Lacibacter sp. H407: one gene and its partner. The protein of the gene in region 2 interacts with the protein of the main gene of each other region in a pairwise test. Links are inferred from orthologs where the notes say so. Each region holds a gene or a part of one and is shown on either strand. Other genes may lie near its edges.

The links.
Region 1: the proteins of tpiA (region 2) and pepT interact in binary tests that used the Escherichia coli proteins (3 or more experiments, as listed by UniProt). The link is inferred for Lacibacter sp. H407 from one-to-one orthologs.

What each region holds. Positions count from the first base shown.
Region 1 is NZ_JBBKTU010000001.1:3,272,455-3,288,187, reverse strand. What follows is about bases 8,948-11,785. They hold pepT (peptidase T), read right to left. Parts: upstream 11,073-11,785; coding sequence 9,822-11,072; downstream 8,948-9,821. Other genes in these bases: WG989_RS14305 (CPBP family intramembrane glutamic endopeptidase), read left to right, coding at 11,133-11,785; WG989_RS14315 (hypothetical protein), read left to right, coding at 9,299-9,814; WG989_RS14320 (hypothetical protein), read left to right, coding at 8,948-9,235. Also shown: WG989_RS14365 (T9SS type A sorting domain-containing protein), read right to left, coding at 1-108; WG989_RS14360 (deoxycytidylate deaminase), read left to right, coding at 532-1,029; WG989_RS14355 (TonB-dependent receptor domain-containing protein), read right to left, coding at 1,047-3,452; WG989_RS14350 (nucleoside 2-deoxyribosyltransferase), read left to right, coding at 3,875-4,303; WG989_RS14345 (sensor histidine kinase), read left to right, coding at 4,420-5,817; WG989_RS14340 (C40 family peptidase), read right to left, coding at 5,821-6,453; WG989_RS14335 (c-type cytochrome), read left to right, coding at 6,771-7,364; WG989_RS14330 (DUF202 domain-containing protein), read left to right, coding at 7,461-7,772; WG989_RS14325 (SPFH domain-containing protein), read right to left, coding at 7,836-8,762; more of WG989_RS14320, read left to right, coding at 8,855-8,947; more of WG989_RS14305, read left to right, coding at 11,786-11,981; WG989_RS14300 (hypothetical protein), read left to right, coding at 12,050-12,595; WG989_RS14295 (FKBP-type peptidyl-prolyl cis-trans isomerase), read right to left, coding at 12,820-13,272; WG989_RS14290 (exo-beta-N-acetylmuramidase NamZ family protein), read left to right, coding at 13,374-14,639; WG989_RS14285 (hypothetical protein), read right to left, coding at 14,643-15,116; WG989_RS14280 (hypothetical protein), read left to right, coding at 15,317-15,733. UniProt on the Escherichia coli protein: Cleaves the N-terminal amino acid of tripeptides.
Region 2 is NZ_JBBKTU010000001.1:3,544,785-3,560,598, reverse strand. The notes cover bases 4,625-7,543. They hold tpiA (triose-phosphate isomerase), read right to left. Parts: upstream 6,506-7,543; coding sequence 5,744-6,505; downstream 4,625-5,743. Other genes in these bases: WG989_RS15450 (putative sugar nucleotidyl transferase), read right to left, coding at 6,529-7,543; WG989_RS15460 (hemerythrin domain-containing protein), read right to left, coding at 5,266-5,736; kefF (glutathione-regulated potassium-efflux system oxidoreductase KefF), read right to left, coding at 4,627-5,235. Also shown: WG989_RS15485 (FkbM family methyltransferase), read left to right, coding at 1-643; WG989_RS15480 (ion channel), read left to right, coding at 689-1,663; WG989_RS15475 (L-threonylcarbamoyladenylate synthase), read left to right, coding at 1,665-2,648; WG989_RS15470 (monovalent cation:proton antiporter-2 (CPA2) family protein), read right to left, coding at 2,722-4,623; more of WG989_RS15450, read right to left, coding at 7,544-7,701; WG989_RS15445 (fasciclin domain-containing protein), read right to left, coding at 7,812-9,017; WG989_RS15440 (TonB-dependent receptor), read right to left, coding at 9,041-11,740; WG989_RS15435 (hypothetical protein), read left to right, coding at 11,870-12,166; WG989_RS15430 (phosphoribosylaminoimidazolesuccinocarboxamide synthase), read left to right, coding at 12,163-13,086; WG989_RS15425 (ABA4-like family protein), read left to right, coding at 13,088-13,525; WG989_RS15420 (hypothetical protein), read left to right, coding at 13,530-14,303; WG989_RS15415 (lactonase family protein), read left to right, coding at 14,346-15,452; WG989_RS15410 (RidA family protein), read left to right, coding at 15,506-15,814. UniProt on the Escherichia coli protein: Involved in the gluconeogenesis. Catalyzes stereospecifically the conversion of dihydroxyacetone phosphate (DHAP) to D-glyceraldehyde-3-phosphate (G3P).

The DNA of each region.
Region 1 (15,733 bases), 280 kb from region 2 along the record:
ATCGGCATCAATCGTAAAGTTGGCGAGTGTGCCACCATTTGTTAGTTGTGCACAAACATCGGTGCTGATGATTGCAAAAAAAATAACTACAGGTAAAAAATGTTTCATAAGTACAGATTAGAATTACTGAATTCATACGTGTTGCTACGATGAACTGCTGGTTATTGTACGGTTTTCTACGTACGTAATCAGCCACCTTTCGGTTTGTTCATTTTAATCGAATCCCGTAAATACTTATGAAACTGAATAAGGGTAAACGCTGAGGAATTATTCATTTTCATTGGGATTGGATAGATAAAAACACTTACTAATTCGATGTAAAACTAGTAAAATTCGGTTTTAAGTAAATAGACAAACTACTAAGTAAAAACACGATTAGCATGTAAGTAGTTGTTTCCCTTTGGGTTATTCAAATTTTTTCGTGAAAATTTCAGTTACCATCAGGCGAAGAAGTTTCCTGTTGATTTTAAAACAAGGTTTCATATTACCTTCACCTTTTGCGAAACTTATTAAAGCAATGCAGTTATACATATGAGCAAACGAACCAATTATATTTCCTGGGATGAATACTTTATGGGCGTCGCCTTATTGTCGGCTAAACGAAGTAAGGATCCGTCCACACAGGTTGGCGCCTGCATTGTAAACAGCAAAAATAAAATTGTGGGAGCAGGTTATAACGGGTTACCGGCCGGTTGCGATGATGATGAATTTCCATGGGAGAAACAAGGTGAATTTCTGCAAACAAAATATCCCTACGTATGTCACGCAGAACTCAATGCAATTTTAAATAATATCGGGATGGACTTGCATGGCTGCAGAATTTATACAGCTTTGTTTCCCTGTAACGAATGTGCAAAAGCCATCATACAGTCGGGCATTACTGAAGTGATCTTTCTATCGGATAAATATGCTGAGAGCGACGCATCACTTGCATCGAAACGGATGCTTGGAACAGCTGGTGTCAGTTACCGGAAAGTGGAATCAAAGATCGACAGCATTGAACTGTCGTTTCATGAAAAGCATGTATAAATAAACTTTAAGCGATCTTAATTTTCAAATCCGCCATCATCATTTCCTTTTTCTTCACGTTGTACTTTTTGTTGATTGATTCGAAAGTTCAACGTCAATGTCATTTGCCGTGGACGCCATAAAAAATCGGAACTGGAATAATAGCCGGGTATATCAACGATCGATCTTCTTCTGCGACTGTTCAGCAGATCACGTACGTTAAACGTAAGTGTGCCTTTGTCTTTAAACACATCTTTTACCAAACCCAGATCAATGGAATAGATCGCCAACGTTCTTCCTTGTGTAGTAACACGTGGCGATTCATAATTCACCGATGCCTGAAAATCCAGTTCTTTAAAAAAGGTCATTTTAGAAGTGGTTCTGTTTGTCCACGAAACAGTTTTGCTTTGCAGAATTGTAGTATCATATCTTCCATTTGCAACTGCACGGAAAAAATTGACCGTACTGTTTACACTCCACCATTCTGCAAGCTTTATGGCAGCTGTCATTTCAAGTCCGAGTTCCCGTTGTGTAGAAAGATTTACAGGAATAATAATACTTGTGTCAGATTTGACCCTGCGGATCCGTTCTACCACACCTGTTTTATAACGGTAATACACACCCGAAAGTAACGACCCTGAACCCCAGTCAACTAAATGACCTGCTTCCATTGAATGTGTGAACTCAGGATTCAAATTTGGGTTTCCAACAAAATAAACGAGTGGATCAGAAAAATCTGCAAACGGTGTCAGGTTTCTGAAATTGGGTCGGTTGATGCGATAACTATAACTGAATTGAATTGTATTTTTTTCATTCAATTCATACGAAAAACTGGAAGATGGAAATACATTGAAGTAAGTGCGTTCATTTACTTCATTGGTTTTGGTTAAGCCGGTACGCATGGCTGTTAACTCGGCACGTAACCCCAGCTGATACGAAAACTTCTTCACTTTATTTCCAAGCAAACCATACACTGCGTATACCTGCTCCGTAAATTCCATGTTATTATCAAAGCCTGTAAGTGGCGACCAAACTGATGATACACTATCCTGTCCTTCCACTAAAAACTCATTAGTAATGCGACGCATTGCACCCTTCAAACCAGTTTCAAATTTTCCATCTTTCCCAAAGCCATGGATGTAATCAGTTTGCAAAAGCACATTGTCCTCGTAAGCCGGATTTCCTGAACGTTGCAACGAAGGTTTTCTGCCATCGGAAAATGTTTGCAGATAGTCAGAGCTCTCCGTTTCACCACTATTGGTCCATTTAAAATCGGTGATCCATTCACGTTCATGATCGCCGGGAAACTTGCGGGTTAAATTCAACGACACTTCTGTATCACGTTCATTCGCAGTTTCAAGATCTGTTCGCAAGCTACTGCCTGTTAATAAACCAACCTCATTGAAGTTTTCATACAACAGATTCGTTGTATTATTTTCTTTGCCGCCATCGATCAAGAAAGAACCGGTAAAGGTTGTGTTGGTAGAAATATAATAATCGATCCCTGCCATAAAGTTCACCGAAAAATCTCTTCGTGTACGGTTGTTGGTTTGATTATAAATAAAGCTGGTATCGCTATTGTTAATTCGTTGGGTGGATGATCCGTTGCCGGGATTCTGACGATAGTTGCTTCCAAAACTGGAGAACAGATTCATTTTCTGTGTACGGTAATTGATGCTGTATGCGCCGCTGAAATTTGAAGGGAAGCCTGCAGTACCTGTAAGATTTCCGTTGAAACCTCTTGTTTTATTTTTTTTGAGAATGATGTTGATGATCCCGGTTTCGCCTGCAGCGTCGTAACGGGAAGATGGGTTGGTGATCACTTCTATACGTTCGATCATAGCTCCCTGTAAATTACGGAGTGCATCTGTACTTCGTAAACCCGTTAAAGCAGAGGGTTTGCCATCAATCAAAATACGAACGCCCTGGCTGCCACGTAATGCCACATTTCCATCCACATCAACCGTAACAGAAGGAATGTTTCCAAGGATCTCCGATGCATTGGCACCAATATTACTTACATCCTGATTTACATTATACACCCGCTTATCCAGCTTCAACTCCATCATCTTCTTTTCGGATGTGATCACGATCTCTGACATTTCTTTCGCTCCCTGTTTTAAAACAAGCTTTCCAACATTACTATTTTTACCATCCACAGAAATATTATCAACCCTTAATTCATCGTATGATAAAAAGGTAACAGCAATTGAATAGATGCCTGATACAACAGCCAATTCAAATTTTCCTTTTTCGTCTGTTGCTGTAGCAGAAACGAACGACGAATCGCTCATTTTATAAATACTGACAGTAGCAAGTGCGACGGCTTTCCCTTTTTCATCGGTTACAGAGCCATTGATACGAAAATTCTTTTCTGCATTCGTCTGCGCATGGAGTACTCCTGTCAAATGAATCAATAGAATCAATATCGGCAAACACTTCATAATCCGCTTTTTTTATACATTTCTGTTACAACATGCTTTCAAAAGGATTGGCAAATTACCCAAAAAACAAGGAAGCTTTTTTTACACATCCGCAAACTTTAACTTTCGTAAGCATTCCTAACAACACATCTATAAATATGTTCATTCTGCAACAAATCAATCATTTACAGATGTAAAGCGTTGAAGAAACGTGCTTCGGGATATCCATTTTTATTCAATTCCGAAAATCGACTGCTTGTTCAGAATAAATTTTTTTGACGACACCGGCACCCGTTTCTTGCATGAGATCGCCAAATGATACTGCCCGCATCCATTTCAATTGCCGGCATCCGAAACTAACGATGGTTTTGTGAATTACTTGTTGTACCCCGTGGAAAATTCGCTGCTCCCCAAATGAAACACAATGCTTAAATTGCGAATGCATGAAAGCCTATATTTCCATCAGCTATCACAAAAGGCAAAGCTTAAACACCGCACTTACAGCTATCGTTAGCGTGCTGGATGAGTTGAGTATTGAACCATTTGTATTTGTAGATCATTATAAATTTGATACAACCCAGGAAGAAGAAATGATGGCGGCTGCTATTTCCGAATTAGACCACTGCCAGTTACTCATTGCAGAAACTTCACACAAAGGAATTGGTATTGGCATTGAAGCCGGTTATGCAAAAGCATTGAACAAACCAATTGTTTATATCCGTCATAAAGAAGCAGAACATTCCACCACTCTTTCAGGCATCAGCGATTACAGGATCATTTATAAAAGTGCAGACGATCTGCAACAACAGCTTGACCTCATCATCAAGGAAATTATTGCGCCTGTAACTGTTTCAACGCCGCATAGCAACTAACTCTAAGTACTTTCTACTAGTATTCTGAATAAAGGACAAACAATGTCTGGAAAATGCATGTTGCTGTTGCATCAATTCAGGATTACACTTATCTTGAGGTTTGCTATCAAACCAATATGAAGAAACAGAAATTTTTGTTGTTGCTGACCATTCTCCTCGTTTCACTATTGTTGATTGTTACTAATTATTACACCATAAAAGTGCTGTCGGCTGTAAGGGCCTATATAAACGGCGAATCGGAGTATTCCAAAGGGCAAAAAGATGCAACACTATACCTGGTCACTTATGTTGAATCAGAAAACATTGCTTATTGGCATGCATTTAAAAAAGCGATCGCTGTACCAAAAGGAGACAATATTGCACGCAACAGTATGCTGGCAAACAAAGAAGACGAAATTGCAAAACAAGGCTTTCTTACGGGAAGAAATAACATCAGCGATATTCCAAATATGATATGGCTGTTCAAAACGTTCAATAATGTATCGTTTATGAAACGGGCTATTGACATCTGGGCATCGGCTGAACCGCTGATCAATAAACTCGATACAATTGGTGAGAATATTCATTTACAAATTCAGGGCGAGAAACTTTCAGCAGATGCACGGTTGAACAATGTAAAAGAGATCAACTACATTTCATCGCAATTATCAGAAAAAGAAAGTGCTTTTTCAAATGCACTTGGTGAAACCGCCAGAGATATCAACGGATATCTGCTGTTTGTAAATATCTTTTTGATCCTTTTACTCTTAAGCGTGATCGCTGTGTTTACTGTAAAAATGCTGAACAATCAGATCGCTGCTGAAAAAGCATTAACCGCAAAAAATACAGAACTCAATGCTACCAATAAAGAGCTGGAGCAGTTTACCTATGCAGCTTCACATGATCTGCAGGAACCTCTCCGGATGGTATCGGCCTATATGGGATTGCTGCAAAAACGATATGATGGACAGTTGGATGAAAAAGCCCAATCGTATATTCATTATGCTGTTGATGGCGCTAACAGAATGAAAGTGTTGATCAACGACTTGCTTGAATATTCACGAACAAGCAGCAGTACCGTTGCTTACAGCGATGTACTCGTTACGGGTGTATTGGAAGATATTCAAAAAACATTTCGAGAAGATCTGCAAGAACCGGGAGCAGGTATTTTCTTTTCTGAATTGCCAACGATCAAAGCAAACAAAATGCAGATGCTGCAGCTATTCCAAAACCTGGTTGGCAATGCGATCAAATACAGAAATGAAGCAGCACCGCAAATCCATATCTCTGCAACAACTACAAACACCCATTGGATCTTTTCTGTAAAAGATAATGGCCAGGGAATTGATCCAAAATATTACGAAAAAATATTCGGCATGTTTCAGCGCCTGCACAGTAATACAACGCATAAGGGAACAGGAATTGGTTTAGCCTTGTGTAAAAAAATTGCTGAACGTCATGGCGGCGATATCTGGCTTACATCAGAACCCGGTAGAGGAAGTAATTTCTTTTTCTCCGTTGCAAAACCTGCCTGATCGTTATAAATCCGCAGTAGGTATGTAAGGGATGCGGATCACTTTTACAAAACGCTTTCTGTAATGTTCATTTAAAGTAGTGATGGTTACGCCAAAGGCCTTACCCGACGTTGAATGTATAAATTCCAACAACTCATCGCCAACTGCTGAAACAATACCCATATGGCCAACTACTTCAACCAACGTGTCGGTACCGGTAAATAAGATCAAATCGCCTGGTTTTGCTTCAACCGTGCTGATGTTTATTCCATAATTTGTAAAATCAATTGACGATCGTGGCACTTGTATTGAAAAATGATTGAATACATGGGTGATGAACCCGGAACAGTCTAACCCTTCAGCGGGATCAATGGAAGCATATTTGTAGGTCGTACCAATTAAAGTTTTAGCATAAGCCAACAGTTGTTCCGGCGACACTTCCTCTACTGTATCAGCTGACTTATCGGCATCATTCCTAACTATAACAGGATCAAAAATGGTTGTATCATTTGCTATCTCTCCAGGTAAAGGTTCAATGATAACAACGGAATCACTATCACTTTCAACCAATGTATCATTGCTTGTAAAATAGCTACAACTGCCAATAGCATAACAAAGAAAAGCGATGAAATGAAATACAAAGATGGTACGTAGCACAGATCAAGGTAATCCTTTCCCGGTTCAATTGAGTTTCTATTTCCCATAGCTTGAATCCATGTCTTTAAAAGAACAACCTCAATAGTACTGATTGCGATCAAAGAGCACCTTTTTTACATACGTGTAACACGCAGGCTTTTTAGTTGTGAACAATCAATTACCGAAAAGTTATGAATTCTTAAAAGAAGCGATTATTTTAACAATCGAAATGCACACTATACCAGAATAGTCCGCACTAAGCAGAGGTTGACAAGGCCCATCAATTGTAATTAACGTCGGCTACACGCTGGCATCACCATAAACCCAAACAACCAATCATGCGCTATTCATTCAAAATTGCAGCAGCTGTATTGCTCTGCTATTTATTCATCAATGCCTGTAACAACGAGGCAACCGAAACAACAGCAACTACTCCCACAGCTCCAAGCGCTGAAGACAACATCAAAGAAGGGCAACGCTTAGTTGCAGCTCTCGACTGTGAGATCTGTCATTCACCCAAACGTATGGGACCGAAAGGCCCTGAAATAATTCCTGAGCTTCGGTTCGGCGGTCATCAGGCAGGGACGCAACTTCCTCCTTACGATGAAAAAACAGTAAAAGCAGGCTGGGCATTGTTTGCACCTGATTTCACTTCTATTATCGGCCCTTGGGGGCAATCGTTTGCAGGCAATATCAGCAGCGATTCAACCGGTATTGGCATGTGGAGCGAAGAGCAGTTTAAAAAAGTACTCCGTGAGGGAAAGTATAAAGGATTGGATAACACAAGACCCATCTTACCGCCTATGCCATGGGAAGCGTACAAAAATTTAACGGATGAAGAGATCAGTAAAGTATTTGCTTTTCTTAAATCAACATCACCGGTTAAGAATGTAGTGCCAACGGCGATCATAAATCCTCCGCCGCCAATGTAACGGAAGCAAAAAAAGCCGACTATAAGTCGGCTTTTTTTATATCACAAAGTGAGAGAACATAACCACTGCTGAATATTATTTTGATATATTTATTCTATGAATGAAACAGTTGAAAAGAGCCTCAATAAAGATCTTATACTTCGGGAACGGCTCGCCATTCAACGTACAAAAATGGCGAATCAAACAACACTGCTTTCGTTTGTACGCACGGCTCTGTATTTTCTCATCGCAGGTTTAAGTATCAACAGCCTGCTTAAACTTGAACACAGTTACATCTTTGAAATTTCTTTTTTCGTCGCTTCGTTTGGATTATTTGTTACAGGTATTATTAATTATTTCCGTCAAAAGAAAATGATTGATGACAGCGAAAAGAATATTGGCAATTACAAGGTTGATTATCTGAATTGATCACATCAAATAAAAAAGGGGTCAGCAAAGTTTGCTGACCCCTTTGAAATAAATAGCTGTTACTTACTGACCTGCCTGCTTCACCATCAGCGCCTGTATCTGCTTCATGGTTGCTTCCATTCCACTTGCACTGCCATCTAAGAAAATAATATTCCCTTTTCCATATTCTGCAAAGTTCTTCACCGCTTCAGTCCACATACTGAAAAGGATCACATTGGTATCAAGATTGGCTTGTTTCATTTGCTCCGCTGCTTCCGTCATACCCTTGGCTACTTCCTGACGGAAAAGTGCTACACCTTGTCCACGCAAACGGGCGGCTTCACGTTCTGCTTCTGCCGAAATTTTGATGGCATTACCTTCTGCTTCAGCACCTTTTGTTTTGGTGATGAGCAATGCCTGTCCTTCGTTTTCAGCTGCTGCTTTTAAATTATGACTGGCTACTACCCTGCTCATACTTTCCATGATCACCTGATCGAATGTAATATCATTGATCTGCAAATCCTGTAAATGGTAACCCCACTCTTCCAATGAATGATCGATCTCTGCTTTTACATAATCAACGATCTCACGACGCTGACCCAGAATTTCTGCCTGGCGCTTGGTAGCAACATAGCTGCGAATATTTCCTTCAATGGTTCTTACCAACGCCTGCATCAGATCCTTATCACTAAAAAATTTAAACGCTACTTTTTTGATGGTTTCTTCATCTGCATTTTGTACGCTGTACAACAACATGCTTTTGAAATACACATTTGCCTGATCAACGGTTACTGCCTGAAACTCCAGTTCCACTGAACGGTTCTGAATACTGATTCTACGAAACACCTGCTCCACCAATGGTATTTTAAATTTTAAACCCGGCCCGGCAACCCGGCGGTATTTGCCGAACATGGTTACCACAGCAATTGTACCCTGGTTAACAGTGTACAATCCGCCAAAGAAAATAATCAGGATAACAAGAACAAACCAATAATTAGCAAGAAAATCCATAGTTGTAAAATTTATTACAAATTACCATATTCCATTTGATAAACGGATGAAAAACCGACAGAAGATTCAGTATCTTTCTGAAAACAACCATCATGTCACGCTCAAAAAAAGTAATTATCGGCATACTTGCCTTTCTGCCCCTTGTGTCGGCTGCCGTATTTATGATTTATTTCTTTGCAACACTTTTTCCTGAAATACTTCGTATGGAACAGGAGCATGGCGATGTGCCCCCTGAGTTTTTCTTCGGCAATATGATGGGCTTTATAGCATCTATCATCATTCTGGTGTTTGTGCAACTGGCACTCATGATCTATTTTATTATCCATACCATTAACAACAAACGGGTAAAGAATGAAGAACGGATCATTTGGGTACTACTTTTCATTTTTGTAAGTACGATTGCCTATCCTATTTACTGGGGTATCCGCATTTGGCCCGAAGAGAAACCGGAAAGTAATTTTGTAAAAATGTAAAAGAAGCTTCCGTAATAAACGCTTCATTTCATTTTTCGGCTAATTTGCATAAAATATCATTATATGAAAATTGCACTGCTCAGCTTTTTTCTTTCACTTGCAGTTGTATTTGAAAGCAACGCATTTACATCGGCTCCTCTTGCTGCGTCTGTTGTAACAACTGAAACCGTTAACGAACCCGTTACAAGAAACGAAAAACCGGCGTCGTTCAAAAGTGTTCGCAAAGCCACAGAAAAAAAGCTGGGTAGAAAATTGAAGTTGATGGAGCGGCTTGGCCTCTGGTATTATACAACTCTTCCCAATACAGATCCTGATCAGAAAAAGACAAACACGAAAGCCGTTCTTGGTTTTGCATTCGGAATAGCTTCCTTAGTAATATTTCCATTACTGTCAATCCCCGGTTTCATTTTTTCAAACAATGCATTAAACAAAGAGAAATTAGCGCCCGGCACTTTAGAACCAAGTAACAAAACACTTGCGAAAATAGGCCTCATTTTAAGCATAGTCGGCTTTGTGTACCTCCTGCTTGTTATTGCGTATCTCGTTATTGTGTTTAGTGCCTGGGGATGGGGTTGGTAAAAATAAATTAACCAGCTTTCTCTTCCCACACTTGCACCAACTGTACTAACATGGCAGCACTTTGTTCCATGTCGTATACGCCGATCCATTCGTGTTTGCTGTGAATGGCCTGCATACCTGTAAATAAATTCGGGCAAGGCAATCCCATATAACTTAAACGGCTGCCGTCGGTTCCGCCACGGATCGGCTCTTTTACTACGGTTAAGCCACACCGTTGGTAAGCTTCCACTGCATTGGCAACTATTTCGGGATGCTGATCCAGTATCTGTTTCATGTTACGGTATTGTTCCTTCACCACAAACTCCATGGTACAGTTTGAATATTGTTTCAGTATACCTTCTGCAATAGCTTTGAGTTTTGCTTCGTGGGCCAATAAACCTTCTACGGTAAAATCCCGGACAATGAATTCAATAGTTGCCTTTTCAGCAATGCCATTGATACTAAGCGGATGTACAAATCCTTCCCGTTTTGTTGTTGTTTCAGGACTCCACTCTGTTTTTGGAAGAGCCGTTAAAATTTCTCCGGCGATCTTTAATGCATTCACCAGAATTCCTTTTGCATAACCGGGATGTGCACTTACGCCATGCACAATGATCTTTACGCCATCTGCACTAAACGTTTCATCTTCCAAGGTACCCAGCTCGCCACCATCCAAAGTATAAGCAACGGTTGCTCCTAATTTTTTGAGATCAACTTTGTCGGTACCTTTTCCTACTTCTTCATCGGGTGTAAACAATAGTTTAATTGTACCGTGTTTTACTTCAGGATGTTGCACTAGATAATTGGCCATACTCATTATAATGGCTACACCTGCTTTATCATCAGCACCTAACAATGTATTACCGCTGGCTGTAATAATATCTTTGCCGATATGTTGTTTGAGATAACTGTATTTAGATAAACTGATGATCTGCGTAGGATCATCGGGCAACACAATGTCTTCTCCATTATAATTCTGATGCAGAATTGGTTTTACATTGGTGCCGCTGCAATCAGGTGCGGTATCAACATGACTGCAAAAACAAACAACCGGCACATCTTTGTCGGTTGTGGGAGGAATGGTTGCGTATACATATCCGTACTCATCCATGTGGGCATCTTCAATTCCCATTGCCAGCAATTCCGCTGTTAATAGTTTGGAAAGCTCTTTTTGCTTCTCCGTTGTAGGCGAACTGTTGCTTTCCGGATCACTCTGTGTATCGATCTGTACATAACGCATCAACCGACCTGCTGCTCCAAACTTGTTTTCTACTGCCATACGCTTATTTTTGAAGTTGTAAAATAACAGCGTTTCATCGCACATACCAAAACCAACTGCATGCAAACATCTCCTGTGGTACAAAAAGGCTGGCTAAGGGTTCTGCTTTTTATGATCGCTTTCTTGTTGTTTATTTTCTTCGGCAACAGCATACTTGGATTATTGATCGTACTGCTGGGACTGAATGAAAACAACGAAACACTCTTTTACAGCAGCATTCTGCTTAATTTTTTTATTGCGTTGGTATTAGTTTCCACCTTCCGGAAAGTATTTGACCGCAGATCGTTCAAAAGCCTCGGTTTTACGTGGGACGGTTTTGGAAATGAACGGGCTGCAGGTTTTCTTACCGGCATTTTACTCATTACTGTAATGGCAACTGTTTTATGGAGCATGGGACTGCTGCAATGGTTCTTTGCAGAAGTACAATTGCCCGATCTTGTATTGGTAACAGTGATCATGATGGTTGTAAGTATTGCTGAAGAAATGGTGTTTCGTGGGTACATTTTAAACAACCTGATGCAATCGATGCCCAAACAGGCAGCGCTGTTTACATCGGCATTATTGTTTGCAGGATTTCATTCTCTCAATCCCAACTTTAATCTCATTGCATTCATCAATATTTTTATTGCCGGCGTATTGCTTGGCTGCAATTATATCTACACACGCAATCTTTGGTTTGCGATCTTTTTTCATTTCAGCTGGAACTTTTTCCAGGGCCCTGTATTGGGTTTTGAAGTGAGTGGATTGGAACTTCCAACACTGCTCGAACAAAATATCAAAGGTTCGATATTACTTACGGGTGGCGACTTTGGTTTGGAAGCTTCGTGGCTGGCTACATTTACCATGGCATTGATGACGCTTGTTTTATTCAATCTGTTCCAACGCAAGTACAATGGAACTGTTGAATAATTGTTGATAAGCGGCTTGCAATTAGTAAACAGTTTGTCTACTTTACTACTTCATCAAAACCAACGAACATGAAGAAGATTCTTATTGGCGGCCTTGTAGGCGGCATTTTACTGTTTGCATGGCAAACAGTTTCTTTCGCAATTGCTAATCTTCATGACAAAGGACAGGAATACACCTCAAAGCAAGACAGTATTCTGCAGTTTCTCAACAGCACCGGTTTAGAAGAAGGCACCTATTACATGCCCCGTCTTCAAAACGAAAATTCATCGGAAGAAATGGAAAAGTTCATGAAAGAAGTGGAAGGCAAACCATGGGCACGACTTAGTTATTACAAAGCCTGGAACATGAACATGGGTATGAATATGGCCCGTGGCGCATTGGCTGATATCATTATTGTTTGCTTTCTTGTATGGATCTTTTCAAAAATGAGTACGCAAAGTTTCGGCACCTACTTCATTTCCAGTATTCTGATCGGCATTATTTCGTTTACCCATACTGTTTATACAGGGCATATCTGGTATCCAATGCATGATATTACTGCATACTTCGTTGATGCTATTGTCTCCTGGGGATTGATTGGATTATGGTTGGGATGGTGGATGAGGAGGAAGTAGTTTTTTTGAGTTGTAAATTGTGGTTACTGGCAACAGTGCAATTATGTTGCTGTGTTGGCGTCGCACTCTTGTACAAGCTGAATTCTATTCAACAAAAAACGGTTCGCAAAATGCGAACCGTTTTTTTTAATTGCTGCCAATTGAACTTATGTACAAGAGTGCGACGCCTTTGAAGCTGATCAACGAAACGATGCCAGGCTCACAACTCAAAATTTACAACTGTATTACGGCATAATGATCAATCCTTTGGAATCGATCTCGACCATTTCAATATCAAACACCAATTCTTTACCCGCCAACATATGATTTGCATCCAACACTACAATTTCTTCCTGTACTTCTGTAATGGTAACAGGAAATTGCTGACCGGCACTGTTGTTCATCATTAACTGCATCCCAATTTCCGGCGTCATATCGTCGGGGAAATTTGTACGTGGAAACTCAATGATCATTTGCTCATTGCGTTCGCCATATGCCTCATTAGGAGGAATGTTGATTGTTTTTTTATCTCCGATAACCATACCTACCACGGCATCATCAAATCCTTTGATCATCATACCGGCACCCACTTCAAACTCAAGCGGCTCACGACCCGCACTTGAATCAAACTGCTCACCTGTTGTCAATTTACCGGTGTAATGCACACGTACGGTATCACCTTTTTTTGCCTGCTGCATAATTTTAAAATTTCCGCCAAAATTACTGGCAAATGCCAGCCCTGCCAATAAATTTTTTTTACCGCACTATTTGTGCAACTTTGAGCTACAAACCACTTGTAATGAAGCAACTCCTATTATTATTGGCTTTTTCGGCGGTGTTGATGGCCCAGGCGCAACAAAAAAACAAACGATCCGGCTACAACCGTGGTTCCATCAAAAACAGGGAATTCCAGACCGGTGCCGAAAATATGGGGCAATACCTGCATTTGTTGAAAGGTAAAGGCGTTGCCATCTTTGCAAATCAAACTTCAATTGTTGGCAAAACACACCTGGTGGATACGTTGCGAAAACTGGGCGTAAACATCAAAGTGATCTTTGGACCGGAACATGGTTTTCGTGGTACGGCAGATGCCGGTGAAAAAATCGGCAATTACAAAGATCCAAAAACAGGCATTCAAGTAATATCGTTATACGGCAGCAAACGCAAACCATCCAAAGAAGATCTCAAAGATGTGGATGTGATGCTGTTTGATATACAGGATGTAGGTGTGCGGTTTTATACATTCATTTCATCGCTGGAATATTACATGGAAGCGGCAATGGAATATGGCAAGTATATGATCGTGCTGGATCGTCCAAACCCCAATGGACATTATGTTGATGGCCCTGTGCTTGAACCTGCATACAAATCATTTGTAGGTATGCAGCCCATCCCGATCGTGTATGGTATGACGATTGGCGAATATGCACAAATGATCTTTGATGAAGAATGGATCGATCCGAGATTGTATGAAATTGCAGGCAAGCATGGCAAGTTTGAATTAAGCGTAATTCCCTGCAACAATTACACACATAATACAAAATACGAACTGCCCATCAAACCTTCACCCAACTTACCCGACATTCAATCCATTTACCTCTACCCTTCCACTTGTTTTTTTGAAGGCACTGTGTTGAGTGAAGGGCGTGGCACGAATATTCCATTTCAGATATTCGGACATCCCTTATTACCGAAAACATTAAAATCGTTTACACCACGCAGCAGAGATGGCGCAAAAGATCCGAAGCTGAAAGATCAGCTATGTTATGGCTGGGATTTGAGCGGACCAAAGGACAAAGTATTTTATACCGCAGGAAGTAAAGTACAGGTGAAATGGCTACTGGAAGCTTATCAACTTTTTCCGAAAAAAGATGAATTCTTTCTTGCGCCAGCCAGTGGCAAACCCGTTGATTTTTTCTTTAATAAACTGGCCGGCAACAGTACGTTGATGCAACAAATCAAAGAAGGAAAAACAGAAGAAGAAATTCGCAAAAGTTGGGAGCCGGGCTTACAGAAATTTAAAGCAATACGGAAACGGCATTTGATCTATAAAGATTTTGAATAACCCTCAAAAATTGGAAGCGTATTGCAATGGAGTTTTATTGATCAACATTCGTTCAAAGCGTTTGATTTCAAACTCGCCAATTTTAGTTAAAGCATATCCAACAATAATCACTAACCTTCCCTCTGCGATATCTTTTGCAGTCATAGTTTGCGCACCACAGATCACATAAAAAGAGTTGCTTGTTTTATCGCCCAATAAAAAACCGGCCTTCCAAAATTCATTCAGAATTTCAGAAACGCCTGTTTTGATTTTTTTTATAAATAGAGCGCTTTTATCGGCGGTAGCAACCATTGAATCAAGAAAGTGATGAATACGCCCATAGATCCTTTGCGAAGTTGTTACAGGTAATTTCGCAATAGAAGCTGATGATAAAAGACGTGTTTTTTGTGATTCTAACAGTTTAATAGGTTGAACAGTGTCCTGTGCCAAACTTGCAACAGGAACGCTAAACAACATTATCCAAAATATCCATTTCATGGTTACGCTAATGTATAATTAAAGAACAATTTCTGTTGTTTTAAATTTAGCATATACGCTAACTGTCACTCTACAAAAAAATCATCTGTTTTATAAATGCGCCTCCCCTTTTTACAGGATTTTTCCTTCGGAATATCATCGTTTTCAGGGATACCTCACCCTTGTGTTTATAAATATATTTGTTTACTAAAATGAAGCACATGAAAAAGATACTTGTACTTTCTGCCCTTCTGTTCAGTTCGGCACATGCCCAAATTACCACTATCAAGACTCTCCCCACCAATACTTCAATATCTTTCGCAGGAATTTGGACGGGCGTGCAAACAAACGATCTGGGCCAACGAACTCAAGCAGTAAACTTTGAACTAACTGCCACTGGAGAATTTATTATGGGATCTGCTGCCAAGGGGAAATATGTAATTAACAACAATACTATAGAAGGAACCTTTAAACAGTTCAGCAATAATGAAACATATTCCTTTTCCGGTTCTTTTGATGCCCCAAGCAATAAACTTACATGTACGTTAGGTGCCGGGGCAAACGTAAAAGGCCAAGGAATATGGGTTGTTTCAAAACAAAGCACCACCTCTTTAAAAACTTCAACCATTCAAAATACT
Region 2 (15,814 bases):
CTCAGTTGTTGTAGATATTGGAGCTAATATTGGTTATTTCTCCCTAATGGCTGCAAAAAAGGCTACAGCGGGACATATCTATAGTTTCGAACCCGCCACAAAAAACCTTGAAAAATTGAAACGGAATATTTCGTTAAACAGAATAACAAATATTTATCCAATACAGGCAGCTATTAATAATGTATCCGGCAAAACAACTTTCTACATTTCAACTGACGAAAACAGCGGCATGTCGGGTTTGCGAATTACTGAAAACTTTTCTGGTCAAAGTGAAACAGTAAAATGCATCACTCTTGATGAAGCTGTTTTAGAGTACAATCTACCAAAAATCGACTTGATTAAAATTGATGTTGAAGGGTCAGAGATAAATGTACTGCAGGGAATGACGAAAACAAGAACAGATCAAAAACCAATCGTATTAATTGAGGTATCAGCTGTTACACTTTCTTTGTACGATGAAAAAATTATAACAATTTACGATATCCTTCTTGCAGAAAAATATAGACCTTATAAAGTAGCAGAGGTTAATATCTTGGAGAAAATCAAACATCCGCAAGAAGCTGACCTTGTGTTTTTTATTCCAGAGAGGTACAGGTTGCCGGAGACAATAAAGTTGAAAGAATTATGCTCGACAATTCCCTGAAAAAAATCATACTATTAATTTGCTATATTTAAAGATATATGAATTATGGCTACACCTTTTTTTTCGCCAAATCAAAAAGCAAGACAGAATAAAGAAACCGGGCTTAGTGTAAACAGCAAGCAAAGCGGAGGCCGCTTCTTTCAAAAAGATGGCCGGCCAAACGTACGTTTCCGTGGCATCTCTTATATGCAACGGTTCAGCGTGTTTCAATACATGCTAAAAATACCTTCCTGGAAATTTATTTCCCTTGTGGCCGCAGCATATGTAGTGGTAAATCTTTTCTTTGCCTGTGTTTACTTTGCAGTAGGTGTTCATCATTTAGGCGGCATGGAAGAGATAACAGTGCTTGGGAAATTTTGGGAATCTTTTTTCTTTAGCACACAAACACTTTCAACTGTTGGTTATGGTCATGTTTTTCCTGATTCGTTAACTTCTAATACCATTGCAGCGATTGAATCTTTCGCCGGTATTTTGATGCTTGCATTAGTAACAGGTTTGATCTATGGACGGTTTTCGCAGCCAAAAGCATATATCAAATTCAGCAGCATTGCATTGTTCGCCCCGTTCAAGGATGGATATGCATTCATGTTTCGTTTTGCTCCTTTTAAGCAACATTTTTTAACAGATGTTGAAGTGAAGGTTACTTGTGTTATGAAATACACAGAGAATGAAACGGAACGAAAGAATGCATTTTACAGTCTTGACCTTGAATTATCAAAAGCTAACACCCTGGCAAGCAACTGGACGGTTGTTCATTCAATAAATGAAAACAGTCCGCTTTACCAACTTACAAGAAAAGAAATTGCAGAGGCAGAAACCGAAATTCTTGTATTTGTAAAAGGTTATGATGAAGAATATGCAAATACTGTTGTTAGCCGAACGTCGTATGTACCAGATGAGTTTATTTATGGAGCTAAATTCAATATGATGTACGAACCAAGCGAAGATAACAGCACCACAATTTTGCACATGGACAAGATCGATAGCTTTCACGAAGAAAAATTACCGGTAAGTATTTAACATGAAGACAGAAATCGGAGCTGATATAATAACAGCAATTGATCATTTAAAGCAAGGTGAATTAGTAGCAATCCCTACAGAAACAGTGTATGGCCTCGCAGCCAATGCTTTAAACGAGGACGCAGTACTGAAAATTTACGCAGCGAAGAACAGGCCACAGTTCAATCCGCTGATCTTGCATGTGGCTACTTTTGAGCAGGCGAAACAATTCATAAATACTATTCCGGCTGAAGCGGAACAATTGGCAGCAGCTTTTTGGCCTGGCCCGTTAACGATGCTCTTCAATAAACAACTCAATGTTCCTGACCTTGTGACTGCCGGAAGTAAACGGGTGGCTATTCGTGTCCCCAATCATCCATTGACTTTGCAATTGCTTTCACAACTTAATTTTCCTGTTGCGGCTCCCAGTGCAAATCCATCGGGTTATGTTAGTCCAACAACAGCTCAACATGTGTTCGAGGGATTGCAAGGTAAAATACCGTACATATTGGATGGCGGGGCTTGTGGCGTAGGTGTTGAATCAACCATTGTTGGCTGGAACGACGAAGGTGAAATTGAGCTGCATCGATTAGGTGGTACTACAATTGAGCAAATTGAAGCAGTGATCGGGAAAAAGATCAGCCATCACAAAAAGATCGTCGACAATCCTTCTGCACCGGGACAGTTGAAAAGCCATTATGCCACGCATACCCCACTGTACCTGGGTAAGATTGATGAGATGATATCAGGATTCACCGGCAAAAAAATCGTTCTTATAAACTTCAAACAATACCACCCGGCCGTATCAAATGATCAACAGTTGATATTATCCGAGAAAGGCAGCACCGGAGAAGCTGCAAAAAATCTATTTCGCATATTACGTGAAGCTGATAGTATGAATGCTGATATTATTCTTGCAGAATTATTGCCGGATGAAGGTTTGGGAAGAGCGGTGAATGATCGATTGGAAAGGGCGCAGCATAGCATGAAAAGCAACAATGAGTGATGAGTAATCAGTCCCGTCTCGACTGATTTGCAAAATACTTCGATTTAACACAGCACTGCCAACTGATCATCCATTACTCATCCTTCTTCACTTTCTCATCTGCAATTAAACTATCCTCATCCCAACCTTGGTCTTTTTCAAGATGAAGTTGTTTTGTATCTGATTTAATGATCTCTTCCAGTTCTTCAATATACTCCCTTGCCTGGTTAATGTATTCTTTTTCATTGTCCCGTACTTTTGAAAGATCTTTTAACTTCTGTTCATCATACCGAAAAAATGTACGTGCAGCACGTTGTGCCGTATAGGCCCGGTGCCCCAATATTTTCATAGCATCTACACCCATCCGTAATGATGTATCAATTGTTTCCCGGTAAATATGCAGAATACCTGCATTCATCTGATCGTACGTATCTTCTCTTGTACTGCTGCGAACCAACATCTGCAGATCGGGAAAATGTTTCTTGATCGTTTCAATCATTTCAAGTCGTTTTTCCGGATCATCAACTGCAATGATGATCATCTTCGCTTCGGCGGCACCTGCTGCCAATAAAATATCGTATCGGCTTGCATCACCGTAATACACTTTAAAGCCCATCTTCCGGAGAAATTCTACACGGTTACTGTCAATATCCAAAACGGTTGTTTTTACGCCATGCGCCCGTAAGAAACGTCCGATGGTATTTCCAAAATGACCAAACCCGGCAATGATCACCGGATTTTTTTCATCCAATGCATCGGCTTCTTTTTCTTTTTTTGTTACAGACAATTTTTTATCAACAAACGGCAACACGATCTTTTCATTCAGAAAAAATGCAATGGGTGTAAGTGCCATACTGATGGCCACTACGGCCATCAATACTTCCACGTAATTTTTTTCTACAATCCCTTCTGTTAATGAAAAACTCAATAATACAAAAGCAAACTCTCCTACTTGCGACAAAGAAGAAGAGAAAATAATATTCTGATCAATGCGTAATTCAAATATTTTACCAAGCACTAACAGTACCACAGCCTTTACAAACATCAACGCTAATACTAAACCGAAGACCAACAATGGCTGCTCAATGATCAGCTCAAAATTAATAGAAGCTCCCACTGCAATAAAGAATAAACCCAGCAGCAATCCTTTAAAGGGTTCAATATCACTTTCCAGTTCGTGTTTGTATTCACTATTGGCAAGTACCACGCCGCTCAAAAATGTTCCGAGCGCAGGACTTAACCCAACCGAAGACATTAATACTGCAATACCAATTACCAACAGCAATGCTGTAGCTGTAAACATTTCACGCAACTGTGTACCTGCTACCAAACGGAAAATGGGAGGAATCAAATAACGTCCGCCAATAATAATAAATGCAATAGCACCCGTTACAATTAAAGCACGCATCCATCCTGCCTGTCCTTGTATCCATCCCTCTGCCCCGTTCACATGTCCGTCTCCGGTAGTTAATCCGGCGATAGCAAGTAATGGAAAAAATGCAAGCATTGGGATCACTGCAATATCCTGAAACAATAACACAGCAAATGCACTTCGTCCTGCTGTTGTACGGTTAATTCCTTTTTCAGCCAGTGTTTGTAATACCAAAGCGGTTGAACTCAATGCCAACGCCATTCCGATTGCTAACGATGATTGCCAGGGAAGATTTAAAAAATAGGCAATGCCTGAAATAATAACAGATGTAATTAATACCTGCAGTCCTCCTAAACCCAGAATTGCTTTTCGTAATTTCCAAAGTAGTGCAGGCTCCAGTTCAAGACCAATCAGGAACAACATCATCACCACACCAAACTCTGCTGAATGCATCACACTCTCTCCCTCATTGCCTATAAATTTCAACACAGCCGGTCCAATTAAAATACCAGCGAGCAAATAACCCAATACAGAGCCTAAACCCAACCGTTTGGCAAGCGGCACCATTATAACGGCTGCCGCCAGATACACCATTGCCTGGAAAAGAAATAAATTACTATCCATCGTTTATGATTGTATGGCGTTAGGAATAGGAACAAGATCATTCATGTACACACAAGTTTCGATCTCTGGTTTACTGATGCGATCCTGCACCAGTGCCAACAACATTTGCTCGTATTGCAATGCATGCAGATCCATATCTGTTTCAGCAAGACGATGTGTGCCGTGAATAACAAACGGTGGCAGGTATTCGATACCACAAAGGTTCGCTGTTTGCTGGAATGGCAACAAATAATCAGATACAGAGAATTGATTTCGTCCCGTTGCTGTATATGAATTCTTAGATCCACCGGTTGAAATAGCGTTCATCATTTTTTTACCGGTAAGAGCACGGCCATCTGTTCCATACGCCCAGCCATGTTCCAACACTAGATCGATCCATTGTTTGATGATGGCAGGCGAACTGTACCAATAAAAAGGATGTTGAAAAATAATTACATCATGTTGCAACAGCAGGCGTTGCTCATAAATCACATCGATATCAAAATCAGGATAACGTTCATACAGATCATGAAAACGTATATCGGCCGATCTTGGAATATGCTCTGCAAGACGTGTATGCACCCTCGATTTCTCCATTGCAGGATGCGCAAACAGGATGAGAACTTTTGCCATAAGCAACGGTGTTTTAAAATGATCAATACACTATTCCCAGAATTTTACCGGATAATCAGAGCAGGCTTTACTTTCAAGCTGTTGCAAATTCCTTCCGAGTTCGTTTAATTGTTCCGGCTGTATCTTTTCTTCAATAAACGGAAACATATCCCTTTCTTCGAACCGGATATGCTTTTCCAGCAGGGTATAAAATTCAAGGATACGATCTGTACCTGAAGCACCACTACGGATCGCATCAACAACATGCCTTATCTGGTGATGTTCTGCTTTCATTTGCTCATATTTTTCCATGAGCGAAGGAATTTGCAATACATGCGGATGCAGATACACCTCCTCTTTAATAAAATGATTCCGCAATTCACCATTCCATACAGATAGAATAAAATCATCCATTACAGTTGTTGCGGCCTGCTTCTCCACTCCTTTTTTAAGTAGTAACACGGCCATCAGCCCATTGTGATGTTGATGCGAAAGTGGTTGTAGCTGTTCTTCCCGCTTCATACCTCTTTTATTTTAGTGCTTGAATAATTTGTACAAACTCATCTGCCTTTAAAGATGCGCCACCAACAAGTCCGCCATCTACATCCGGTTGTCCAAAAATTTCTTTGGCATTAGAACCTTTTACACTCCCGCCATACAGGATCGGAATTTCGTTGGCAACATCATCACCATATTGTGCAGCTAATACACTGCGCAAATGCGCATGCATTTCCTGAGCCTGCTCTGAGCTTGCTGTTTTTCCGGTACCAATGGCCCATATAGGCTCGTAAGCGATGATGATCTTTTTTAGATCGTCTGCAGATAAATGAAACAAACTTTCTTTTAATTGATTTCCTACAAAATCATTCTGCGTACCAACTTCACGAATGTGCAATGCTTCGCCACAACAGAAAATGGGCGTTATGCCAGTGGCTAATGCAATGTTCACTTTCTCAGCAAGCATATCATTACTTTCATTAAAATATTCACGACGCTCACTATGCCCAAGCACAACATAACCAACATTGATCGATTTCAACATTTCAACTGATGTTTCACCTGTATATGCGCCTGATGCTTTGGTATAACAGTTTTGTGCGGCTACACCGGCATTTTTGCGTCCTTTTAATTTCTCCACCACCATGGTGAGGTATGGAAACGGCACAGCAAATACAGCATGCTGATGTGCAGCTAAGGTATGTGGTGTATTGATGATGCCTGTGATTAATTCTTCAGCCTGTTGATACGTTAAATTCATTTTCCAATTAGCGGCTGCTACCTGTTGTCTCATAATAGTTATTGTTTTAAGTTCGTTTAAGATTGCTGGCCGTAAATATATTCCAGTATCTGCTTATCGTTGTTAGTTAATGAATGATTCTTTAACTGCATCCAGTTTTCAATATCATGAATGGCTTTTTCGAAAATATAAGTTTCACCTGTATGGATATTCCAGGTAAAATCTTTAATGTATTTAGGCGATAACCCTGTTGTAAGAATATTACTGCAAATGCCACTTACCATTCCTGTTGTAAGTGATGCATTGATGGATACTTTTGAATAGTCGCCCAACATCACACCACATTTATTACCTGCACTGATCCATTGATGAATCATCGGGTTCCATAATTTCACTTCACCTGCTGTATTTTTTATATTGGAACAGGAAGCACCGGCACCAATATTGCACCAGGAACCGATCACTGCATCACCCAAATAACCATCATGTGCTTTGTTGGAATAATCAAAGAACACAGTGTTTTTTATTTCACCACCAACGGTACATTGCCTCCCAACAGTTGTGGCACCATAAATTTTACTGCCCATCTTTACAACAGAAGCATCCAATGCTGCAAAGGGCCCACGGATAGTGCTGCCCTCCATGATCAAACAATTTCTCCCAATATAAATCGGCCCGGTCGATGCATTAAAAGTGCAGAGTTCAACAACGGCCCCCTCTTCGATAAAAATATTTTCAGGAGCTATTACATTATTGCTGGAAGAAAGCGGGGCCGATATTTTCTGATGGGCGATCAATGAAAAGTCCAGACGAAGCAACCGATCATTGTACGTTACCAGATCGAACGGGTATTGCAAGAAATCAACCGCCGATCTCACTTCTATTGCATGGCAATGGCGATATTCTTCAATAGCAACCGGAAACCGAAGTTTGTTTTTTGTATGAATGGCGATGGGTGTTTCCTTTTGCAGTAAAACCGATTCAGCAGGCAACGCATGTATCTCCTGCAACAATTCGTGCGAACAAACAGCAGCTGCATTGATATACAAGTAATCAGCTTCTTCGTTTGGAGTAAATGGATATTTGGCAGACAGGTAATCTTCAGTGAGTGTAAACAACTCCTGTTTCAACACAAACTCCCATCGTTCTTTAGTTGTAAAAATGCCGCAACGGAAAGAAGCCAACGGCCGTGTAAGCGAAAAAGGATAAAACTGTTTTCTGGCGGCTGTATCAAACAAAATAATCTGCATCCGTATAATTCGTTTGGCTCATTGTAAAAATACAGGAAAGCATTGGAATGATTGCGCAAACGAAAACTGCCCCTACAGGAGGGGCAGTTAAAAAATATCCGACAAATCAATTACTGCGGTAACAGTACCTGATTTATTTTAAAGAAATTACCGTTCACTGCCATTCGGTCAACTAATGGATTGGTGGGTGAAGCACCTGCAGCCGTAGCAGCAGTAGCATTACCTACACCCTTAACAGAAAGGCCAACACCAAGTCCTGTAACCAATGTAGACGATATTGCCAGGCCAGGGTGAGAAGGGATACTTCCATTTACTAATGTTGGGTAATTAGCTGCCGTTGCACCAAAATTTACAGAAAATGCTCGTGTACCCATGACATGATACGCTACAATACCTCTTACTACAGCAGCTGTAAGTACTGGATAAAGTGCCGGAGTTGAAAAAACAGCAGGGCTTGCAGCAAGTGTTGCCGCAGTAGTTTGTGCTGTAGCAAGAGGTACGCCCTGCAATACCAACGCTTGTGTAATTGCTCCGGTTAATGTAGCCTGAAAAGCCGCATTGGTGGGAGCAAATACTGTAAGGTTTGCAAAAGGTTGTGCCAATGCATATTGAAGGCTTGGCGACGCTGTTGTTACCAATCCTGAATCAGCACGTACAATAGCAGCTACCAGGTAAGAGAACTCAGGATCACGTGCAATTGTATCGAGCAATACCCTTGTTGGAGGAGCAATTGCTGTAGCAACACGATGAACAATACCATTTGATCCTGTTATAACATCAGCACCAGTTACCGGTACATTGTTTGCCCATGCAGCAGCCCCTCTTCTGGAAGGGAAAATCGACATCTTTATTGGAAGAGCTGTTGTTGGGATCGAAGGAATAAATGCAGTTGTTGCAATATCAAGTTTCGACTTCTTCTCAACATTTGGAAATGTTTCCGGTATCTGTGCAGCCGCAATGCGTTCGCCCGGTATAATATGATAATTCAACAACGATGTAAGCGTTGCTACCGGAAGTGCATTTACCACAGTAAGACTTAATCCCGATGCAGTCATCGCTGTATTATCGGGTGCAAATACTGTAAAATTCGCATTCGCTACATCCAGTGTTGTATTCAATCCTGCTCTAACAAGAGCAGTATTAAAAATGGAATAGCTGCTGTTGGCTGCAATTTTCTTCGCCAATGTGTTCGCCACATCACCTTCGCTGTAAGGCGTGTAAGGAACGGGCTCATTTAGTTTATTACAAGCTCCCACCAGCATTACGGCAATTGTAACGATGGATAAGCGACCTGCGTTTAAAATTATATTCGACATAGTTTTTTCTTTAAAGGATTAAATTAAAAAATGTTGTACCCGATACTTACATAATATAAACCACCGATTGCAGGGTTACCCGGTGCCTGTACATAATATTGATTGCCAATATTGCTGCCGCCCAGTTTGAAAATATACTTGCTGGAAGGAATACGGTAGCTCACCTGTGCATCAAGTGTATGGATAGCAGGAACAGTACCATTAATAAAATCACTTTCAAATTTGTATTCGCTCATCCATTTGTAAACAACGCTGAATGCGAAATTTTTACCTTTCCCAAATCCGGTGTTGGAGAGCTTCAGATTTGTTTTGTATTTAGGAGTATTAAAACCAGCCTGGAAACCTGCAGGAACATCCGTTAATTCATCACTGGCAAAGTTTACACCAACAAGGAAGTTTGCAGGTAAACGGTAATCAAGACTGATACCATAACCAAAACTCTTCACTTCATTCTCCGTATTGTATGGGATAGAGAATTTGCGGTTTGTTGCAGTTTGAAACACTAACCGGCGTGTAAGAAAATCTTTATACATGCCATAGTAACCATATACATCGATCAACAGTTTATTTGCTATCAGTCCTTTATAACCTAATTCAATTGAACTTACAGATTCCGGTTTCAAATCATTAACTGTTACCACCTGGTTGGTCACCACATCGTTTTGTATTGCATAAACAGGACTTGAGTTCAAACTATAATAAGATCTGAAATCTTTTACACCACCAATGAGTAAATAATCGTTTCCAACAAACAGGTTGATCCACTGCATTTGAGTGCTGGGGAAACGATAGGCTGTTTGATACGAAACACGGAGATTATTATTCGGTGCAAGACGGATCAAAGCTGTTGCTCTTGGCGTAAAGCGACCGGCAAAGTTTTGATTTTTGTCATAACGTCCACTTACAGTTAAGCGAATTTTTTCATTGAACAATTCTTTCGCAATTTGTACATAAGCACCACCCTCATTGATTCCAATCGGGCCGGTACTGTCTGCAAATAATGTTCCTTGTGAGTTTAACACAAAACGTCTGAAGTTTCCACCAACTAAAATGTCAGCAAATCCTTTTGTTAAGTGTGATAAGTTGTATTGACCCTCAACAGCGTAAAGATCAGTTTTATCAAGAAATCTGCCACCACCCAATGGAGCACCGGGCGCAGGCTTTCCAATAGGAACGCCTTTAATAAAGTTGAACAGTTTATTGAACTGGGGAGTTCCCGATACAGGGCGGCCCTGATCAGCAAATGCTCTTGCATAAATGTGTGCCTGCTGATCGTTAAGTCCTTGCGAAACACGACCATTCATATAACCGGCAATATATTCAGGTAACCAAACCTGCGTTGGCTTCCACAACTCATTAAAATAAGAAGTAGTAGCTGTAAGGTTGTAAGAGTTACCGGAGTTTTCCTGTGTTGTATATGCCCTTATCAACCATTTTTCACTGTTTACTTCAAGTTTGAACTGTGCCATTTTCAAATCCTGTAAGCTGTAACGGTCGCTACCAGTGTAAACAGTATTACCTGTACCAATATAACCGGTTAAACTTGCTTCAGTTTTTGAATTGAGCTTATAATTCAACGAACCACCAAATTTAAAATTCACGGTATTGGGGTCGATCAATTCTTTTTCAGTGTAACCAGTTCTTGAAACCGGCATTGTTGAAGGCAAGGTTGCAATAATTGAAGCATAACCGGGAATGGCAGCAAAGTTGTTGATGATAGGACGGATGTCTCTGGCAATTTCATCGCCATAAACATTGATCCCGTTGTAACCCGGATTTGTGATACGATCGCCAGCAGCAGGTTGACCTGTTGCACGGCTGTAATTCCGGTAATCGGCAGCCACCCAGTCTTTCGCCTGGATCAATTCCGATGTTATTTTAAATGCAAAACGCTCTGTCACTTTTTTTGCATAACGAACCGTCCAGTTTGTATAACCGGATGGATCTCTGAATTGACCATCAGTATGCATAATACCCTGCTTCACTTGAAAAGATAACCCTTGGTATTTGAATGGGTTTTTGCTGTTGATGAGCAATGTACCATTCATACCACCGGGACCATACAAAGCAGAAGATGCACCTGGCAGCAATTCAATATTATCTACATCTAATTCAGACAAACCAATTACACCACCTACAGAAAAGTTAAGACCGGGGGCCTGATTGTCCATTCCATCAACCAATTGATTGAAACGAACATTACCGCTACCCAGGAAACCTCTGGTAGTGGGTGTTTTAAACGTTAGTGAAGATGATAGCATGTCAACACCTTTGAAATTGGTGATGATGTCGTAGTATGAAGCTGCCGGGGTATTTTGAATAGTAACCGCACTAACCCGCTCAATAGAAACAGGCGATTCCAGAATTTTAGTAGCAACCCTCGTTGCTGATACTACAATTTCCTGCCCCAATGAAGAAGCAATATTTAGCGACACCTCAACTGGTTGCGCTGCTGAAGCAACCGTTACCTCTTTTGTTTCAAAACCAACAGAAGAAATAATTAAGGTTACAGGAAGAGAAGGAACTGTAATACTAAACTCTCCCCGTTCGTTTGTAAAAACACCGGCGGAAGAACCTTTCACTGTTACCGAAACAGCAGGAGCGGCATCACCGGAGCCGGCACTTTTTACATTTCCTTTTATGGTTACAGACTGTGCATAAGAAGTAATGGAGAAAAGGCAGGACATTAACAGCAGTACGAAAACTGGCAGTTTTTTTGGCATAGTCAATACGTTTTTTGGTTAAGTAATTAGCAAAATACTGATTGTTAGTATTATTCAGAAATTTTCTTTCCAACCTTTTAGCATTGTCTATTTTAAATTTAGTTGAATAAGCCCTAAAACAGTACTTGCATGGTTAAACTGATTGCTCTTTATCAGATAGAAACAGGTCAAAACTATTTTCAAGAACCTGTTATACCTAATTGTTCTTTCCATCACAGTGGTTGTTATCAGCAACAATACCCTAAGCAGGGTGTAAACTCCGTAAATTACTATTGCTATCTGCAAAGTTTTTCGTCCACCTTACCTGCTTTAATTAAACTTTGCAAAAACAAGGATAGCAGATTTGCGAAAACGGCGAATAATTCAAGAAAAAAAACAACAGAAAGCTCGCAGGTTGGATCAGGTAAATTACCTTCGGGCGCATGAATTTGTTTCAATTTCCCAATCAAACCAATTATTATAAAGGCAAAGTAAGAGACGTTTACAGCATCGGCAGCGATTGGCTGGTGATGATTGCCAGTAACCGCATTTCGGCTTTTGATGTAATTCTTCCAAAGCCGATCCCTTATAAAGGACAGGTATTAAACCAAATTGCTGCATACATGCTCAATGCCACAACAGATATTTGTCCAAACTGGCTGGTAAGTGTTCCCGCTCCGAACGTAAGTATTGGTAAGCGTTGTATACCTTTTAAAATCGAGATGGTTGTAAGAGGCAACCTTGTTGGCCACGCATGGAGAACATATTCATCCGGCAAAAGAGAACTTTGTGGTGCAGCAATGGCGGAAGGTTTAAAAGAAAATGATTACTTCCCCTCTCCCATCATTACTCCATCAACAAAAGCAGATGCTGGGCATGATGAAGACATTTCGCCTGCAGAAATTATTGCACAAGGCATTTGTTCAGAAGCAGAATGGAATCAATTAAGCAGTTATGCATTGCAACTGTTTGCAAGAGGAAAAGAAATTGCAGCAAAACAAGGATTGATCCTCGTTGATACAAAATATGAATTTGGAAAAATAGGTGAAACCATTCACCTGATGGATGAAATACACACACCCGATTCATCCCGTTATTTTTATGCCGATGGTTTTGAAGAACGTCAGCAAACCGGGGAACGCCAGAAACAATTAAGTAAAGAGTTTGTACGTGAATGGCTCATCGAAAATAATTTCATGGGCAAGGAAGGACAAACGGTTCCTGAAATGAGCGTTGAATGGATCAGCACCATCAGCAAACGTTATATTGAACTGTATGAAAAAGTGATCGGCGAAGCATTTGTCCCGGAAGAGTTAAGTGATAAGGAAACGGAACAACGGATCGTAGCAGCACTTCAAAACTTATAATATGAGTCCCGATTCCATTTTTCAATTATGCAGCACCATTGCCCTCATCGCATGGTTGATCTTATTTATTGCAAGTCCGTTCTGGAAAGCAGTCGATAAATTACTGATCGGTGTAGTTATTACTCTGTTTTCAATTTTATATTTCTGGTTGCTGGCACAGAATTTTAAGTTGAGTGATATGCAAAACTTCAGCACATTGGAGGGGTTTATGCAATTGCTTACCAGTAAAGTTGCTGTAACCACTGCCTGGATCCATTTTCTTGCATTCGATCTGATGGTGGGTATCTGGATCAAAAAAAATGCACAACTACATGGCATCAAACATTGGGTGCTCCTCCCCTGTTTGTTTTTTACGTTTATGGTAGGGCCTGTTGGATTATGCATTTACCTGATCGTTCGCCTTGTCCACACACGTCAATACTTCGCTGATAATTATTAAGCACATGAACACATTCTTAACCGAATTAAAATCACGAAACAATACGTTGTTTTATTTTGGTTGGATTTGTTTGTATGCCGCATTAGGTTGCCTTGTGCTTCTATTCACCAGCAGCACAATGGTGCTTGGCATCAATGCATGGATAAAACCGATGAAGTTTTTTCTATCCACTGTTTTTTTCAGTTGGTCAATGGGTTGGTATCTCTTTTATTTGAATGAGCAACGTAAAACAACTATTTATAGTTGGGCACTCATCATCACACTTCTGTTTGAGTTGATCTACATTGCATGGCAAGCGGCAAAAGGTGAGCTTTCGCATTTCAATATCTCATCTGCATTTCATGGAATAATGTTTTCGTTAATGGGCATCGTGATCACCATCATCACAGCATGGACAGGTTATATCGCATTTCTATTTTGGCGAAGACCATTTCCGCAATTACCAGCCAGCTATTTATGGGGTATCCGTTTCGGACTTTTGCTGTTTGTTGTGTTTGCATTTGCAGGAGGATTAATGGCTGCACGGCTTAGCCATACAGTTGGAAGTGTAATGAAAACAACTCAAGGACTTCCGATATTGAACTGGAGCAGAGAATCGGGCGATCTACGGGTGGCGCACTTTTTTGGCATGCATGCATTGCAGTTGCTACCGTTGCTTGGTTTTTATATTGTTCGTAGAAAATGGCTGATTATTTTGATCAGTCTGTTATATGCAGCTGTTGTAGCTGCTCTTTTGTGGCAGGCATTGAAAGCCGTACCTTTAATTCCTCTTGATTAGTTCGTAAAATAAATGTTTCGCTTTATCTGAAAAAACAGAACGATGTATAAACTGATGCTGCCTTTTTGTTTGTTGCTTGCTGTTGTATCAAATGCTCAACAATATCATTTATTGATAGGAACCTATACCAATGCCGGCAGCGAAGGCATTTATACCTATCGTTTTGATGCCAGGACCGGAGAAGTAACAGCCAACAGTTCGGTAAAAACATCCAACCCATCCTATCTGGCTGTATCACCCGACAGCAAATATGTATATGCCGTTAATTCTGATAAAGACGGAATGGTGAGTGCATTTCAATTCAACAAACAGGACGGTTCTCTGAAATTTTTAAACAAGGTTACCAGTGCAGGATCAGACCCCTGTTACATCAGCATTAATAAAAAGGGAAACATTCTTGTTGCAGGAAATTACAATACAGGAAATCTATCGGTGATGGAAGTTCGGCAGGATGGACAAGTGAATCAACCAAAACAAATCATCCAGTTAAAAGGGAACAGTGTGAACCGGAGCCGACAGGAAAAAGCACATGTACATGCAACTGTTTTTTCACCGGATTATAAATTTTTGCTCGTACCTGATCTTGGTACGGACAAAGTGATGATCTACAAAGTAGCTCCTAACAGTGGTGCATTGCAACCAGCCGATCAACCGTTCGTTGATGTGAATGCGGGAGCAGGCCCACGCCATCTCACATTTCATCCAAAGCTTAATATTGTCTACCTCATTGAAGAACTAACGGGCACCATCAGTGTATTTAATTATAAAGATGGAGCAATGTCAGTGTTACAAAATACATCCTCACACCCTATGAGTTACCAGGGCGCTTACGGCTCGGCAGATATTCATGTATCTCCCGATGGCCGCTTTCTCTACGGCAGCAACCGCGGCGATGCAAATTCCATTTCCATTTTCAGCATCGATCAGGAAACTGGTATGATACAACCGGTCGGCTTTCAGCCAACACTTGGTATTCATCCCCGCAACTTTTCATTTGACCCAACAGGTAATTTTTTATTAGTGGCAAACAGGGATAGTGATGAAGTGGTTATTTTTAAAGTAGATAAACAAACAGGACAATTAGAGGATACAAAAAAACGAATCAAAGTATCAAAGCCGGTTTGTATCAAATGGATCGTTACAAAATAACAACCGGGCTGTATGATCGCTTAAAAAAACCAACATCAATTAAACATTCATACATGAAAAAGATCTTTCCGGAATCAATGCCGGTTCCAAAAGGCTATTACTCTCCTGCAGTTGTACATAACGGTACGGTGTATGTAAGCGGGCAATTACCAATCAATGAAAAAGGTGAACCGCAGATCAGTAGTATTGAAGATGAAGTACGCCAATGCATGAAAAATATTGAAATAATTTTGAAAGCAAGCGGCAGCGACCTGCAACACATTTTAAAAGTGAATGTATTTATTGCCGATATCAGTAACTGGCCCACATTCAACCAGGTGTTTGCTGAAATTATGGGAGAGCATCGACCGGCACGTATTGTA